One region of the Pelosinus sp. IPA-1 genome, then DNA from elsewhere that is predicted to be linked to it. Evidence: riboswitches for the same ligand, from Rfam matches in the RefSeq annotation. Region 1 holds a riboswitch; each other region holds the start of a gene.

Region 1 (5,854 bases):
AGTTACAATATCATTTACTGTCGCACTAACACCTACACCGTCTTTTAATTTAATAATGCCTGCTTTTTCAAGAAGTGCAAGAGCACGGCCACCATTAGTGGGGTCATTAGGAATGGCAACTTTAGCGCCAGCAGCAAGTTCGTTTAGATTTTTAATTTTCTTAGAGTAAATACCCATCGGTTCGATATGCACTGCTGCAGTATAGGTTAATGCCAAATTACGTTCTGTAGAAAATTTAGTAAGGTAAGGAATGTGTTGAAAGAAGTTTGCATCTAATTCTTTTTCAGCCACAGCAATATTTGGTTTTACGTAATCAGTAAATTCAACGATTTGCAAATCAATGCCCTCTTTAGCTAAAGTTGGTTTAATTACATTTAAAATTTCTGCATGAGGTACTGCCGTAGCGCCAACTTTTAGTACAGTAGCTTTACTTGCTGGACTTGCAGGAGCCTTTTCTTGGCTGCATCCGCTCACTAATAGACCTAAACTAAGAATTCCAATAAGAACAAGAACCAGTTTTTTCATTATTTATAATCCCCCTGAAATTTTTTTATAGAAAGCACCTAAAAACTCAATTCGTGCTGCTCCTATTTTTTGTTGAGACGATTGGATAGATAATCGCCAGTGGACTGTACGATTTGTACTTGTGCAATTAAGATAATAACAGTGATTAACATGATATCAGCCCGGAAACGTTGGTAGCCATAGCGAATGGCTAAATCTCCTAAACCGCCGCCGCCAATGGCTCCAGCCATGGCCGAGTAGCCAATAAGACTAATAATTGTTAATGTTAATCCAAGTACAATTGCGGGCATAGCTTCTGGAATTAGGACCTTTGTAATGATTTCTCTAGGAGATGCGCCCATGGCTTGTGCTGCTTCAATGACACCATAATCAACTTCCTTGAGAGCTGATTCTACGATACGAGCGACAAAAGGGATGGCGGCAATGCTTAGTGGGACGATGGCCGCATTGGTGCCGATGGAAGTACCAACTAATAATCGAGTGACTGGAATAATAGCTACCATTAAAATAATGAAGGGTGTGGAGCGAGTCGCATTTACAATAGCCCCTAATATTCGATTAAGGGAAGTATTTTCAAGAATATGTCCTTTATTCGTAGTTACTAAAATAATACCTAAAGGTATACCAATGAGAGCTGAGATAAAGCTAGAAACAGCAACCATATAGGTAGTTTCCCATAAGGATTTAACCAGCAACGCGAGCATGTCTTGCGACATAACCAATCACCTCAATTCCTAATTCACGTGTTTTTAAATAACTAAGTGCTTGCTGAAGAGCTGCCTGTTCACCTGATAGTTCTACAATTAATGTACCAAAAGGAGTTGTTTGAATATGATCTATGTTCCCGTATAAAATACTGGCATCAATGTTAAAACGACGAATCATACTAGAAATAACAGGTTCTTCGGTAGAGTGACCAATAAAGGATAAACGCAAAATAAGATTGCTATCAGCAGTAGGTACTGGTGATAAGGTAATATCATTGAAGAAGTCTGGTAAGTTATGATTGATGATAGCACTAATAAATTCCTTAGTAGTATTTGCTTGGGGTTGAGTGAAAATATCAATTACATTGCCCTGCTCAATGATCCTGCCCCCCTCAATGACTGCAACCTGATTACAGATTTCTTTGATAACCTGCATTTCATGAGTAATAAGCACGATCGTGAGTTGGAATTTGCGGTTAATATCTTTTAATAATTCTAAAATAGACTTGGTTGTTTGGGGGTCAAGGGCAGAAGTGGCCTCATCGCACAAGAGTACTTTAGGGTGATTTGCTAATGCCCTTGCAATACCAACCCGTTGTTTCTGCCCGCCGCTTAGCTGAGATGGATATTGATCCTTTTTATCAGTAAGTCCAACTAATGCGAGTAAATGCATAACCTCTGTATCGATCTCTTCTTTACTACGCTTTGCCAGTTCTAAGGGGAAGGCTATATTTTGATAAACCGTCCGAGAAGATAGTAAGTTGAAGTGTTGAAAGATCATGCCTATTTTTTTACGCTGTTCTCGTAATTCTTGTTCGTTTAAAGACGTTAGTTCTTGGTCATCCACTATTACAGTACCTTTAGTAGGACGTTCTAACATATTAATGCAACGGATTAGTGTGCTTTTTCCAGCGCCACTTGTTCCGATAATCCCGAAAATCTCTCCTTGTTCAACAGTTAAATTAACTCCATTTAAAGCGTGAATTGTGCCGTTGTCGCTTTGGTATACTTTTTCTATATTTTCAAGTCTAATCAATGGAATCTTTCCCTCCTTATAATCTTTTGATGCATAAAAAAACCGCTTCACAATAATGAAGCGTGCTATCAATCTGAATTGCGCTTCATCTGCCAGGATTAGATCCTGTGGAATTGGCACCGTTTCACAAAAGTGAATGGTTGCCGCAGCTTCATAGGGCCATTCCCTCAACTGCTCTTGATGAAAAAATATTAACTTGTTGAAACATATATTATCATTTTTGAAAAATGGTGTCAAGAAAAAAATCACTTTGCAAATTAGGAATGGCAATGTTATAATTTCACTAAGTAAAGCTTAAAAGGGATAAAGGATTTATCCTACAGTAGGAGGAAAGAAATATGGCTACGAATCCCAAGTTGAAAGATGAACTGACAGATCAATTATTCCGTTCTATATTACTGCTAGAAAATGAAGAAGAATGTTATCAGTTTTTTGAAGACATTTGTACAGTAAGTGAATTGAAGTCTCTTGCCCAACGGATGGAAGTAGCACGGATGCTAAAGGCTGGTCATACCTATGATGATATTGTCGACAAAACAGGAGCAAGTACTGCAACGATTAGTCGAGTAAAGCGTTGCTTGAATTATGGTGCAGATGGATATAAGTTTATGTTAGAACGAATTGAAAGCCAAAATAAGTAGGGTCAGAAAATATTTCAACTAAGTTAGGAGTGTTTATTTTTATGGGTCAAGATGAATTCGTGCCACAAATTCCCTATGGTACAAGAGATTTTCTGCCGAAAGAAGCTAAGCAGAAACGCGCTGTAGAAGGGGCTTTAGCCCATTTATTTGCTAGTTGGGGCTATGATGAGGTTGTGACTCCGACGATGGAATATTTAGAAACAATGGCTGTAGGAGCTGGCAATGAGCTAGAACAGCATATGTTTAAATTCTTTGATAAGAACAACCGAATCTTAGCGCTTCGCTCAGATATGACGACTCCTATGGCGCGGGTTGCAGCGACTCGTTTTAAGGAAAGTCCCAGTCCAATGAAATTATTTTACTTAACAAATGTATTTCGTTATGAGCAAGCTCAGGCTGGAAGACAATGCGAATTTTATCAAGCTGGTGTGGAAATTATGGGAGTTTCTGAGCCTACCGCTGATGCAGAAGTCATCGCGTTGGCTGTAGAAGCCATGCTTACATCCGGGTTACAAAAGTTTCAAATTGGTTTGGGGCAAGTGGATTTTATTAACGGTATAATGGAACAAAGTGAGCTTTCTCTCTCTCAAAGACAACAGGTAAAACAAGCTATGGTGACAAGAAATTTAGTAGGATTAGATGAAATTCTTGTCAATAGCGGTTTACCAGAAGGAGAACAAAAGTTACTTAAGAATATACCATTACTTCATGGTACAAAAGAAATGCTTAAAGAAGCTTATAGTATGGTAACCAATGAGAAGAGTCGCAAGGCTTTAGATAATTTATCTGCTATCTATAGTTTGTTAGAAAGTTACGGCGTTGCCCAATATGTAGATTTTGATTTAGGAATTATTCGTGATTTTGAATATTACACAGGTATGGTGTTTGAATGTTACACACCAGGACTTGGTTTTCCCATATGTGGTGGCGGCCGGTATGATACTATGTTAAACTCTTTTGGTATGAACTCTGGTGCTACTGGTTTTGCCTTAGGTATAGAACGCGTATTGTTAGCACTAGAACGTCAAGGTATTATTGGTACTCCCAATTGCAAAAGTGTTTATGTTGGTTGGGGAGAAGATAAGTTGGCAGCGGCCATTGGACAAGCAGAATCATTGCGTAAATCAGGTCAATGTGTAGAACTTGCTTTGATTCCTCAGTCAAAAATAGCAGCTGAGACCAGTCAAAGAAGCAAAGGTTATGTCAGTTTGGTTTATGTAGAGTAATAGGTGGATGGATACATGTTTAACCGACTAAAACAAGTAATTGCTGCACTTACTGCAAAGATTACACAAGAAGATAGAAATTTTGTAAGCTTCTATTTAAGCTCCCCTGCCGAGGGATTATTTTGGAATATGAACGTACCTGATCAAAGGCATGCCCTTAATGTAGCCTATACAGCTCTTGACTTAGCAAAAAGCCACCCTAAAATCGACGCTATACTGTTAGTGAAATGTGCTTTACTCCATGATGTAGGGAAAATTAAGAATGATGTTAGTACATTTGATAAGATTATCACTGTAATTGGACACCGTCTGGCTCCGAGTTGGGCAAAAAAATGGGGTAGGCTAGGGCGAGGCAATAAACTAAGTAATCTTCGCCATGCATTTTATGTCTATTTTCATCATGCTGAACGCAGTGCCGCTATGCTAAGGGACATTGGTGAATGTCCTCAAATAATTGAAATTGTTAGGATACATCATAAAACTCCAGCAGAGAATGATCCGCTGGAGTTAGTGATACTTAGAAAGTCTGATAATATGCATTAGGGCTATATAGCTAATTAATAGCCCTTTTTCTTATCAATACAATTTAACATTTCTTTACTTTCAAGGAAGCGGGAGAGATTGTCAGTGAAGAGCTTAATGGCGCGGTCAAGATAATTGGGTGATAAGGCTGCTACATGTGGGGTAATAATCACATTTTCCATGTTCCATAGAGGGGAAGTATCTGGCAAAGGTTCTTCATCGAATACATCTAAGCCAGCGCCTTTTATTAGGCCCTGCTGTAGAGCAGTCGCCAGATCTGCTTGCTGAATGATACCGCCCCGAGCAATATTAATGAGGTAGGCTGACGGTTTCATAGCAGAAAATTCTTTTAGCGTAAATAAATTTCTGGTTTCGTCTACCAAAGGTAGAGCAATTACTACGAAATCGGAAAGGGAAAGTAATTCATGGAGCTTTTCGGGAGGATATAGTTCATCTACGAAGAGCTCTTTTGTCATTGTTTGTTTGCTGGCGAGAACCTGCATACCCATTCCTTTTGCTTTTTTCGCAATTTCTCTGCCAATGCTGCCAAGTCCAACGATACCGATGGTTTTATCGTGGATTTCATCAACAGGAGTACGTTTCCAAAGGCTTTTTCCTTGTTGCCTGATAAAGACGGTGAGTCCTCTTGTAAATGCCAGCATCATAGACAGAACATGCTCTGATACGGGGATGCCATGAATCCCTTTTGAATTGGTTAAGATGGTAGTGGCAAGTTTCATTTCAGGGAAAACCAAACTTTCAACCCCGGCGCTTAAGCTATGCACCCACTTTAGTTTAGGCGCAGCAAGGTAGAGGGAACGAATATCCATGGATCCCCAAGTTAATAAAATATCAGTGTCATGAATGTGATCAGCAGCTTGAGCCAAATCGCAAGTTATGACATTGCTGTTAGGTTCGACATTTTTAATCGCCTCTATATGGTGATTAGCTAAATTGTTAATGACGAGAATATTTAATTTGGGCATAATAGATGCACCCCTTTTTACTATTTTATCAACAAGGAACAGAGAGTAAGGCAAAAATCAGGAACAATCCATTAAGAATGAAAAAAAAATGTAGACTGATAGTTGAAAAAGAATATTTTTAGTTTCTTGCCAAATAATTCTACATATACACGAAAAAGTCCTACATTTTCATTGACGAATATTTTAATAAATGTTAATATATCTATATATT
Region 2 (5,854 bases), on a different contig from region 1:
GAAAGCTTTTGTTTTAATAATAAACCTATTAGCGAGCCGCCGAGAACTGCTGCTGCATTCACTAAGGTTCCTTTCACTTGTTCCCCCCCTTTCCCCCATAATATTCTATTTATGCTTTCCTTAAAAGTACGAAGAACGCAAAGGTACGCAAGGCTGAAGATAGTCCTAAACGTCCCTTTGCGCCATATTCTCATTTATGTAATTCTACCAATTTCACTACTACTAAGTGACAATACATTTTACCATATGATTGCTTTTTATTCACCCAATATTCTTTGAATATGGGGGAATGGTTCTAATGCCTGTTTCAAAACTCCATGAATATGAGCGATTAATATTCCATAGTTAACAACCGGTACTTCTTTATCAGATACTTCTGCGAGACGATGTAACATATCCCGGCGATTTAACATGCACGCTCCACAATGGATAATCAAACTATATTTACTCAAATCCTCGGGGAAATGACTGCCTGCAACCCATTCAAACTCTAATTTACCTCCCACTTTTTCCTGCAGCCACCTAGGTATTTTAACTGTTCCAATATCATCTTTCTGGCGGTGGTGTGTACAAGCTTCGGCAATTAGTACTTTATCTCCTGGTTTTAAACGGTCAATACTCTTGACTCCAGATACTAAAACTTCCAAATCTCCTTTATGTCTAGCAAATAAGATAGAAAAGGATGTCAGCATAACTTCTGGAGGGGTATCGGCTGCAACACTTGCAAAAGCCTGTGAATCTGTGACTACTAGTTGAGGTGGCTGCCGCAAGTTTGCAAAGGCCTGTTTTAATTCAGTTTCTTTCACAACGATCGTCAAACCATCATGATCAAGAATATCTCTTATCGTTTGTACTTGTGGTAAAATCAACCTTCCTTTTGGAGCAGCTGAATCAATTGGGGTAACCAAAATAACTGTATCACCTTTTTTAATTAAATCACCAATCACGGGGGGCCCTTGCCAATCGCTCGGTGCATAGGTAACGATAAGTTGTTTAAGCGCCTCGATCCCCTTCTTGTTTTTTACACTAATCGGTAGAAGGGGTATATTGAAATCTTCACTCCAGCTTTTTATCTTTTCTTGGGATAACTCCATGATATCGCTTTTATTAATCGCTCCAATAATAGGAATCCTTTTTACTTTAATACCTTCAATTAATGCCTTTTCATACTGAGTAACTCCTGTCTCAGCTTCCAAAACGATGATTACCAAATCAGCTTTGTTCAGAACTTGCATTGTACGTTCAACACGAAGTGTGCCGAGATGGCCCGCATCATCAACACCAGCCGTATCGATTATCATAACAGGACCAATCGGTAAAATTTCCATCGCTTTATATACTGGATCCGTTGTCGTTCCTGGAATATCAGAAACTAAGGCTACCTTTTGATTCGTTAGAGCATTGATTAAACTAGATTTCCCTGCATTACGACGTCCTAGAATTGCAATATGTAAACGGGATGCTTTTGGCGTTTCTTCCATACTTATTCTCCTTCTTCAAGTTAATAATGAGGTAATACTAAATTTGATACCTATCTATTGCAAATAGGAAATTACAAGGCAATAAATAAAGGAACTCTTGCAAATGAATTAGCACATCTCCTATTTACAATCTGACATATCATCCCAAAAGCTTACAATGTAACTTTACAAAAAGTGTCAAATTATGTTTCACGTGAAACATAATTTGACACTTTTACTTTTTATACAGCAAATGTGCCGCGAGGCTTATTTGATACAGGGGTTTCATCCCCACTTAATGTTTCGATAATTCGATCTAAGTCTTCAGTAGAATAAAATTCAATCTCAATTTTACTTTTCAACTTACCTGGCTTAATTTTTACTTTTGTACCTAAGATCATTTTTAGCCGATCTTCTGCTTCTGATACAAAAAAATCTTTATCTTCCACTGTTTTTGTTTGCTGTTTAGCTTGCTTAGGTTTTTCTGTCAAACGTTTTACTAGTTCTTCTGCATCGCGAGCTGATAAATCATCATCAATGATGATTTCAGCTGCTTCCAATTGTAAGTCTAATGTTTCTAAACCTAATAAAGGTCTCGCTTGTCCCATAGATAATGTTCCACGTGAAACATAATCTTGAACTATTGGGTGTAAATTTAATAATCGCACCATATTAGCAATTACAGAACGACTACGTCCAATTCTCCTCGCAACTTCCTCTTGTGTTAAATTAAAATCATCCATTAAACGGCGGTAGGCTAACGCTTCTTCTATCGCATTTAAATCTTCCCTTTGTATATTTTCAATTAAGGCAATCTCAGTCATTTCACCATCAGTATATTCTTTTATAATAGCAGGGACTTCCTGCAGACCTGCTTGTTGAGATGCCCGCCAACGTCTTTCTCCAGCCACTAATTCATAAGAATTATTACTTTTTCGTACTACAATGGGCTGTAATACTCCATATTGCTTTATAGAAGACACAAGCTCAGCGAGTGCCTCCTCGTCAAATACCCTGCGGGGTTGAAACTTATTAGGAATAATCTGATTGATAGAAATATTACTGACAAGAGGCTTTTCCTCTACAGAATTAGAGCCAGAAAATAGCGCATCGAGACCACGCCCTAATCCTCTCTGTGAGTTATTACTCATCATCAATCACCTCTTTCGCCAAATCAGTGTATACTTCAGCACCTTTAGATTTAGGATCATATCGAGTTATCGGTTGTCCATGACTTGGAGCCTCACTAAGGCGAACATTACGAGGAATAATTGTTTGATATACCTTGTGACGAAAATGACTTTTAACTTCATCTACAACTTGAATGGATAAATTCGTCCGAGCATCAAACATGGTCAGAACTACACCTTCTAAGGATAATGCAGGATTCAAGTTTTTCTGTACTAACGTTATGGTGTTCATTAATTGGGATAATCCTTCTAGTGCATAAAATTCACACTGAATTGGTACTAATACTGAATTAGCCGCTGTTAAAGAGTTTATTGTTAATAATCCAAGGGATGGTGGACAATCGATAATAATATAATCATAATTATATTTGATTTTATCCAATACCCTTTTTAGTTTTGTTTCTCGTGACATAATGGAAACTAATTCTATTTCCGCCCCTGCCAATTGAATTGTAGCGGGTAATAATTTTAGATTTTCAATTTTTGTTTGTAAAATAACGCCTTCTATTGGAGTATCATTTACTAAGACATCATAAATAGATTGTTTAATTTTTGTTTTATCAAAACCAAAGCCGCTAGTAGAATTTCCTTGTGGATCAAGATCAACTAATAGAACTTTTTTACCTAAGTCTGCTAAACATGCACTCAAATTTACAGAAGTTGTTGTTTTCCCAACGCCTCCTTTTTGGTTGGCAATTGCAATTACCTTTACCAAATAGTTCACCCCATATTCTCATTTATATTTTAAGAAAGACTACGAAACGGCACTTTCGCTGCTAATTTCTATAATGCTAATTCATTCCACATTCTTAAGAACATTTCCTGCAAAAAAACCGTCATCTTAAGCAAAAGCACTATTATTTAAGTAACTTATAATAAAATAGTAAAGTAAAATGGCTAATCCACAATCTTCTTCGTTAAAATAGGTATTTTATACCTTTAGTGTATAAATGATACGCTATAAATATCAATATGATAAATTAAAAATATTGACAAGCCTTTGTTTTTAATTTATCATAATATCCAATTTAATAAATACTCTTATCTAGAGTGGTCGAGGGACTGGCCCTATGACACCCAGCAACCGGCAGTAATGCAAATGGTGCTAAATCCAGCAGAATTCAATTCTGAAAGATAAGAGGAAAGAACGGATTAAAAAAACAGCCTCTTTCCTCAACAAGGAAAAGGGCTGTTTTTTTATCCTATTATAATATATAAACCTAAGAACAGTTCTTGTTTTTGTTATGATGAAGCCAAAATTTTAGATAAGCCTGTTGCTTTTCAATAACTTATAATAATGTGAGGTTAATTATGAAACTATGTGATCTATTTAATCGAGAAAAAACCCTTGTCTCTTTTGAAATATTTCCACCAAAACAAACGGTTACTTTAGAATCGATTTTTAAAACTACCGAAGGATTACAAACATTAAACCCAGACTTCATAAGTATTACCTATGGTGCTGGCGGTAGCGCCTCGGATCGCACTCTTGAAACTGCAGATAAAGTCAAAAATACCTATCATGTAGAAGCTCTAGCTCATTTAACTTGTATCAATTCGCAAAAAGATGATATTGATACAGTGCTTAACCAATTGCAAGCCCATAATATTCAAAACATATTAGCTATGCGCGGCGATTATCCCCTGGACAAAGGGTCCCTAAAGAATATGACAACAACCTTTCCTTACGCAAAAAATCTAATTGCCCACATAAAATCCCAACATGATTTTTGTATTGCAGCTGCTGCTTATCCAGAAGGTCATTTAGAATGTCCTAACCTTGCGGAAGACACGGTTCATCTGAAAGAAAAAGTAGATAGTGGTACCGATTTTCTCATTACTCAAATATTTTTTGATAATGCTGTCCTTTATAACTTTCTAGATCGAATCAGACAAGCCAATATTACCGTCCCCGTTTGCGCGGGGATTATGCCCCTACTAAATAGTAGGCAAGTGGCTAGAATTCATGGTCTATGCGGAGCATCCATTCCAAAACCTTTGCAAAGCATTATTGAAAAGTATGAAAACTCGCCAAATGATTTTGAAAAAGCTGGAATAGAATATGCTTGTAATCAAATTACCGATTTAATTGCCCATAAAGTAGATGGCATACATCTATATACTATGAACAAACTAGAACAGTCTAAAACTATCATTCAAGAAACAGGGCTACGCTAACTAGCAGACTACCTAAGGAGGAGTGTTATGCCAATCTACAATCCAGCATTGAAAAATCTAGATATGAAAGAAATCAAGCGCTATTCTGGACTAACCAAGGCTTCCGAGTTTCCGCCCCATTTACTAGAACAAGCTTGTACTGAGGCACAAATAATATCACAGCCTAAAGTAGTATGGCAAATTTACGATTATAATCCAAACACTGCTACTATAATGAGTCCAGAGCCGCTAACCCTGTCATCAATAAAAATAATTGAACACTTGAAAAATTGCCTACAAGTAATCGTAATTGCTGTTACAATAGGATCTAGATTAGAGGAAATGGTAAGTGAATACTTTACAAAAGACGAGTATACCCTAGGATTATTACTAGATGCAGCTGGTACAACAGCTGTTGAAGTGGCGGCGGACCAAGCATGTGACTTACTTAGACAACAAGCAAATCAAAAGGGTTATTCGACCCTCTTCCGCTTCAGTCCTGGTTACGGTCAATGGGATATTACCGTACAACCCCAAATTCTATCTTTGGCTCATGCCTATGAAATCAATGTAACCGCGACACCCTCTTGCATGTTATTACCACGAAAATCCATTACTGCTATAATCGGACTCACCCCTAATATTTGTCAGAGTGCCCCTACTTCGCCTGCCAAAAAGGCTAACTGTCAACAATGTCAACAAGTAAACTGCTTAGCGAGAAAGGATTGAACTATTTATGATTTATATTTTTGATGGTGCCATGGGAACTATGTTACAGAATGCTGGATTACCAGCAGGTTCTTGCCCGGAGTTATGGAATATAGAGCAGTCTGCTGTTATTACTAGCATACATAAAAGTTATATTGATAATGGTGCAGACATTATTGAAACAAATACCTTCGGTGCAAATCGGATAAAATTAACACATTATGGCTTACAAGATAAAGTACAAGCACTAAATACCGCGGCTGTAAAAGCGGCACGGGCCGCTTGCAGGCCAACAACCAAGATAGCAGGTTCTGTAGGACCTACCGGAAAATTAATTTC
Region 3 (5,854 bases), on a different contig from region 1:
GCCTCTTTAAAGGGCGAGTGAATGATACCTATCGGCTTATAATCAATCATCTGTTTCCTTCCTTTGTCTTTACTAAGAAGCAATAATTTGACACCTAATACTACTAAAAATTAATTCTTCTATCAGCTTATAAACTCAAGTTACATTTAAGGAAATTTGACCTACTCTTACTCATTTACATCTATTCGAACACCCTAAGCCACCAGATGCCTGGCATCCTTTTATTGTCCCTAGTAGTGCATTATTCTTGATAAACTTTCCTCTTTTTGCATAAGCGCTAAGGGCTTTATCAATGGTACCAGATACACTTAAGGCAATTATCCCCTCACGTCGCAATTCTTTCTCCGCTCCCGGGCCAATTTTGTTAACTAGTACAACTTCAACATCAGCAAGTAATTGAACTGTAGTAGCATGATCGCCTTCAGATTCTTCAAGCGTTTTTTTTCTACGTTCAATAAATTGGTAAGCTCCCCCTTCATTGCTTTCATAAATCCAGAATTCTTCCGCTCTACCAAAATGCTCATTAATGGCTATTCCATCAGTACTCGCAACAGCAACTTTAGACATACTATACACTTCCTTTTCTCTTATTATTAACTTTAGTAATACATACTTAAAATAAAAAGGCAAAGATTGATTCCTTCACAAGGAACCTTTCTTTGCCTTCAGTCATTACTACTGATCAGCTTTACGTTCTAATTTGTTTATATAATATACTTGTTTATAGCACTTTGTCAAGATGCGATTCGATCAGCTTGAGCGAGTTCGGGAAATAGTTTTATCCATAGAATAACAACCAATACTGTGCCAATACCACCAATCAGCAGTGCAGGCACTGTACCGAAAAAAGCTGCCGTTACACCAGACTCAAATTCTCCTAATTGATTAGAAGTTCCAATAAACATTGAGTTGACTGCACTCACTCTTCCCCGCATTTCATCTGGCGTCTGCAATTGCACTAAGGAGGAACGAATGACAACGCTGATGACATCTGCAGCACCAAGGACAACTAATGAAGCGAGAGATAAAGCAAAGGACGTTGATAAGGCAAATACAATGGTAGCCAGTCCAAAAACAAATACAGCGCTAAACATCGTTCGACCGACTTTACGTTTAAGAGGATAATGGGCTAAAAGACCTGACATCAATAAGGCACCTACGGCTGGTGCTGAGCGTAAAATCCCCACTCCCTCTGGCCCAATAAAAAGCACATCTTTAGCATAAATCGGCAATAGAGCAGTTGCTCCTCCTAACAGTACAGCAAAAAGATCCAGGGATATGGCACCAAGTATTGTGGGTTTTCGACGAATAAAAGTGATCCCAGCAAATAATTCTCGTAGATTAACAGCATGGACTTTCCGTATTTCACGTTGAATTTTAATTCTAGAAATAAGAAGACTGGCACCTAGAAAAAGTACACTAATTGTACAATAAACATAGCCAGGACCTGCAGCATAAAGTAATCCCCCAATTGCCGGCCCTATGATATTGGCTGTCTGATTTGCCGAACTAACAGTCGCCAAAGCTTGCGGAAAAATCTTAGCCGATACCAATCCAGGCATAAAAGCTTGCATCGTCGGTCCCTCAAAAGCCCTGGCTGCGCCGATCAGAAATACAATGGTAATGATACTTTCTTTGCTAAGCCAACCAGTATAACTTCCGATTGCCAACAAACCTACCCCCACGCCTTCCGTTATTTGACAAATACAAATAACTTTCTGACGATTAAAACGGTCCGCCACATGCCCAACAACAAGAGTTAGTAAAAACATTGGCAAAAACTGAGCAAGACCAACCAACCCTAAATAGAAGGGACTATCAGTCAACTCGTAGACTTGCCACCCCACGGCAACAGCTAGCATTTGATACGCCAGAGTTGTCAGAACCCTAGAAAACCAAAAATGTACATATGACTTGCAGTGAATGAGGGAAGAAACTTGCGCATTCTTATTATGTGTTTTCAACATATAACATGAGTCTCCTTGTTTGTTATACAACCAATGTCTCACCAATTAAATAAAAGAGATCAAACCACTTTCATTTCAGAAAGAGCTTGACCTTTTTTCATAGTCATTCATCCTTGAAATTGACAATCTTTAACTTTTATTATATTCAGCTTGGTCACTTTGTCAATATAGTATGACATTTTGTAAAACCTTTTATTAAATTTTACTTTGACTTACTTATTTACCTATGTTAATATTATTCATAAATTAATATTAAACTCTTATCTAGAGAGGTCGAGGGACTGGCCCTATGACACCCGGCAGCCGGCAGCAATGCAACGGTGCTAATTCCAGCAGGAGCAATCCTGAAAGATGAGAGGAATGTGCGGTTTAAAGAGCCCCTTTCCTCGGAAAGGGGCTCTTTTTGTTACCCTACTTGATTAGAAGAGCATAACAGCCTTCTAGCGAGTTTTTATAATATCAAAAAAATGGAGGAATGCACTATGCCTATAAAAATTCCTAACAATTTACCTGCTACCAACATCCTGGAAAGTGAAAACATTTTCGTAATTCATGAGAACCGAGCCTATACCCAAGATATACGTCCTCTTAAAATATTAATTTTAAATCTCATGCCTATCAAGATTACTACTGAGACTCAATTACTCCGCCTGCTAGGTAATTCTCCTCTGCAAGTGGAAGTTGACTTCATGTATACTGCTACTTATTGTCCTACCAATACATCACAAGAACATCTGATTAAATTTTATGAAACATTCGAGGATATAAAATCTCGCAACTATGATGGCATGATTATTACGGGTGCACCTGTCGAACAAATTCCCTTTGAACAGGTAGCCTACTGGGATGAACTTTGCGAAATTATGGAATGGAGTAAAACCCATGTATATTCTACTCTCCATATTTGCTGGGCATCCCAAGCCGGACTATACTACCACTATGGTATTCCAAAATATGATCTTCCACAAAAAATATTTGGAGTTTTCCCCCACAAAAAGAATGATACGGAACAAGTCAAACTATTCCGTGGTTTTGATGATATCTTTCATGTTCCCCATTCCAGACATACTGAATTTAAACGGGAAGATATCCTAAAAAATCCTAAGCTGCGCATCTTGTCAGAGTCTGATATTTCCGGAGTGTATGCTGCCGCTGATCTAACAGGTAGACAATTCTTCATCGCAGGCCATTCAGAATACGATCCTCTTTCTCTCAAGGCTGAATATGATCGGGATTTTGCTCAAGGGTTATCAGTTCAAATCCCACAAAATTATTACCCTAATGATGACCCCACACAAACACCAGTAGTCCTCTGGCGAAGTGCTGCCAACCTGCTCTTTTCTAACTGGCTCAACTACTATGTTTATCAGGAAACGCCTTTCGATCTATCTTTATTATAAGGTTCTTTACTTACTCTCCCTTGCGGTAATCTAAAAACATGTAGCAGAAAAAAAGACTTAAGAAAAAAGGCCAGACTTACCCCCTAGGGTAAATCTAGCCTTTAGTTTTCCTAACCAGCCTAGATATAATTGGCTCATTCACTAACATCCAATCTTAACTCTATTTTTAAAATACAACGCTACATAATTCCCCATTTACGCCCATACTCTAGAAATATTTGAAATTCTTGATCAAGAAATCCATTTCCCAGTAAATATTCTTTTGCCTCTTGCCCTTCCATCACCGACGAATCAGCAAAAATAGAACCCTGTTGAAAATGAAAAGAAAACTCTTTTGCCGCCAACAATTCCATCATTAAAGCAACCCGTTCCGCTCTGTGCTGCAATTGTAAGCCAAAATTTCTTACTGCCTGGGCATCAACTACATCGTTCTTTAGAAAGTGACCACTAAACAAGGGTTCCTCCACGGGTTTTAAAATAATTCGGGTCAGATGATTTACCATTGATTTATGTGATTTACCCGTGATTTTTCCCTCCTCTGGCAATTCCTTGCTAATTATTCTTAGTTCCATGAAACTTAATTTATTTAATGTTCAACCAATAGTCTACAAACACTACATTTGATAGCCAATAACCAAGGGGCACATTGATTAGCACACCAATGGTAAATGCCACTAACGGTTTCCAACCAAACGAAGTTAACTCACGGAAACGGGTGGTAAATCCAATACTCAGAAAGGTCCAAGTAAATGTCCAGCCACGTAATGTTTTAATGGAGCCTATAGCATCTTTTGAAAAATCCGACGCGGATTTCGGTTCCATCATTGCAATAAGCATTGTGACAAAGATTGAGGCTGCAAAAAAACCGATGATAAATTTAGGGAAACGACGCCATATTTCTCCTTTATCGATACGCTCCGCTGTAGCAGAACTTTTGTTTTCCCAAATTGTTACGGATAAAAAAGCAACCACCAACGCCCATACACCGACAAACATGTCTCGACCAACAACTTTCATTAGCGTAAAGGTTTTAACAGATCTTTCATCTCCCATTGCCTCAGCAGCCGCAAAGCCAGCTGCATCAGCAAACTCCGAAGTACCAATCCAGGCCCCGGCAGGTCCAGCCCCCATACCTAGTTGCTTTGCCCACAGAGGAAGTACAAATATCATTACTACGGCCCAAACAATGACCATAGATATCGCCACAGAAACATGCTCTTTTTTCGCACGGCAAGCACCACCAATGGCAATGGCAGCCGATACTCCGCAAATTGATCCACCCGCCCCTAAGCAGGCAGCAAAACGTTCATCCAGACCAAATAAACGGGTTGCAGCAAAGTAAATCACTCCGAAAGTGATAACAGAAACAATTGTTGCTTGCAATATTGCTAAAGGACCCGCTTGCATAATGATGGTAAAGGGTAAGGTGGCTCCCATAAGAACAATACCAGTTTTTACGTAGTATTCCGTTTTTAATCCAGCCTGGAACCATTGTGGCAGTGTCACAGTATTACCGATAATAAGGCCGAATAGCAAGGCAAGTAGCGGAGTCTCTAGCTGCCAATCTTTAATAAACGTATTGGAACCTAGGATAGAAATGAGCACACTCGCAATAAATAATACTGTGAAACCTGCGATAAATTTTTTAACATTATAACCCATTGTGCGAGCACCAATCGAAAAAGCTACAAGAAAAAACCCAAATAATAAAAAGATTCCAGTAATATTTTTACTCAGCCCAGCAGTAACTTTACTTACATCATTAGACCACCCAGGAATACTAACTGCCATTGATTTGAATACTCCTATCACCCCACCAAAAAACGCAGCCGTAATGGCCAAAACAAGTCCTAAAGCAATAATAATTGCCCAGGTATCTTCTCTTTGATACCAAGGAAGCGTAGATTGTGTTGTACCTGCCATTGAGTCATCCCCCTTCTTAATTTTTAAGTGATTGCAAATAAAAAAGGCCTCAGATGCCCCTCTCATAATGGGGACATCTTCGGCCTTTGGTTTTCCAATCAGCTCTTACTATTTATTTCCTTAAGAATATCACCAGCAATCTCATCTGTCAATAAGGAATAATTAAAAGAATTGAGACTGATAGAAATAGTATCTTATAATCTTTAACTGCCATTATATGCAGTTTTATCATTTTAGCAATAGAACCTGTAGTTTTTAAATATATTACTCCTTTTAATGCAAAAAAGCATTGACAACACAACCTAAATATAATATTTTAATTATATATTAGAATTATTATAAAGTAAAACTCAGGCACTAAATAAATATAATGATCTTTGGTTGACCGAAGAAAACGGAGACTAAGTCATCACCGCGAGGTGATACTTAGCCTTTTTTTTTTCATAAAACATGGAGGTGAAGGTCTCATGACCCTCAAAATCATCGCTTGTGAAGTAATGAAAGAAGAACTACTCGCAATAAAACCTGATAACCCCGTAGAATATGAGTTTATTTCCATGAAAC

What was found. A riboswitch is a leader RNA that binds a small molecule or an ion and turns the genes downstream of it on or off. The one in region 1 is predicted to bind S-adenosylmethionine.
Region 2: another riboswitch for S-adenosylmethionine. It lies ahead of metF (methylenetetrahydrofolate reductase [NAD(P)H]); the one in region 1 lies ahead of QSJ81_RS03480 (methionine ABC transporter ATP-binding protein).
Region 3: another riboswitch for S-adenosylmethionine. It lies ahead of metA (homoserine O-acetyltransferase MetA); the one in region 1 lies ahead of QSJ81_RS03480 (methionine ABC transporter ATP-binding protein).

What each region holds. Positions count from the first base shown of each region.
Region 1 is NZ_BSVC01000001.1:755,287-761,140, forward strand. It holds gene QSJ81_RS03470 (MetQ/NlpA family ABC transporter substrate-binding protein) at 1-525, opposite strand, end outside; gene QSJ81_RS03475 (methionine ABC transporter permease) at 588-1,241, opposite strand; gene QSJ81_RS03480 (methionine ABC transporter ATP-binding protein) at 1,210-2,268, opposite strand; SAM riboswitch class I at 2,351-2,455, opposite strand; gene QSJ81_RS03485 (YerC/YecD family TrpR-related protein) at 2,607-2,909, shown strand; gene hisZ (ATP phosphoribosyltransferase regulatory subunit) at 2,951-4,135, shown strand; gene QSJ81_RS03495 (HD domain-containing protein) at 4,151-4,678, shown strand; gene QSJ81_RS03500 (D-2-hydroxyacid dehydrogenase) at 4,693-5,643, opposite strand.
Region 2 is NZ_BSVC01000005.1:397,012-402,865, forward strand. It holds gene QSJ81_RS14675 (DUF554 domain-containing protein) at 1-77, opposite strand, end outside; gene hydF ([FeFe] hydrogenase H-cluster maturation GTPase HydF) at 258-1,481, opposite strand; gene QSJ81_RS14685 (ParB/RepB/Spo0J family partition protein) at 1,703-2,614, opposite strand; gene QSJ81_RS14690 (ParA family protein) at 2,604-3,374, opposite strand; SAM riboswitch class I at 3,689-3,791, shown strand; gene metF (methylenetetrahydrofolate reductase [NAD(P)H]) at 3,962-4,828, shown strand; gene QSJ81_RS14700 (methionine synthase) at 4,856-5,536, shown strand; gene QSJ81_RS14705 (homocysteine S-methyltransferase family protein) at 5,544-5,854, shown strand, end outside.
Region 3 is NZ_BSVC01000007.1:68,420-74,273, reverse strand. It holds gene tsaA (tRNA (N6-threonylcarbamoyladenosine(37)-N6)-methyltransferase TrmO) at 1-50, opposite strand, end outside; gene QSJ81_RS17425 (NifB/NifX family molybdenum-iron cluster-binding protein) at 172-567, opposite strand; gene QSJ81_RS17420 (MFS transporter) at 735-1,967, opposite strand; SAM riboswitch class I at 2,225-2,325, shown strand; gene metA (homoserine O-acetyltransferase MetA) at 2,450-3,367, shown strand; gene QSJ81_RS17410 (hypothetical protein) at 3,547-3,822, opposite strand; gene QSJ81_RS17405 (YeiH family protein) at 3,950-5,290, opposite strand; gene QSJ81_RS17400 (DUF1638 domain-containing protein) at 5,758-5,854, shown strand, end outside.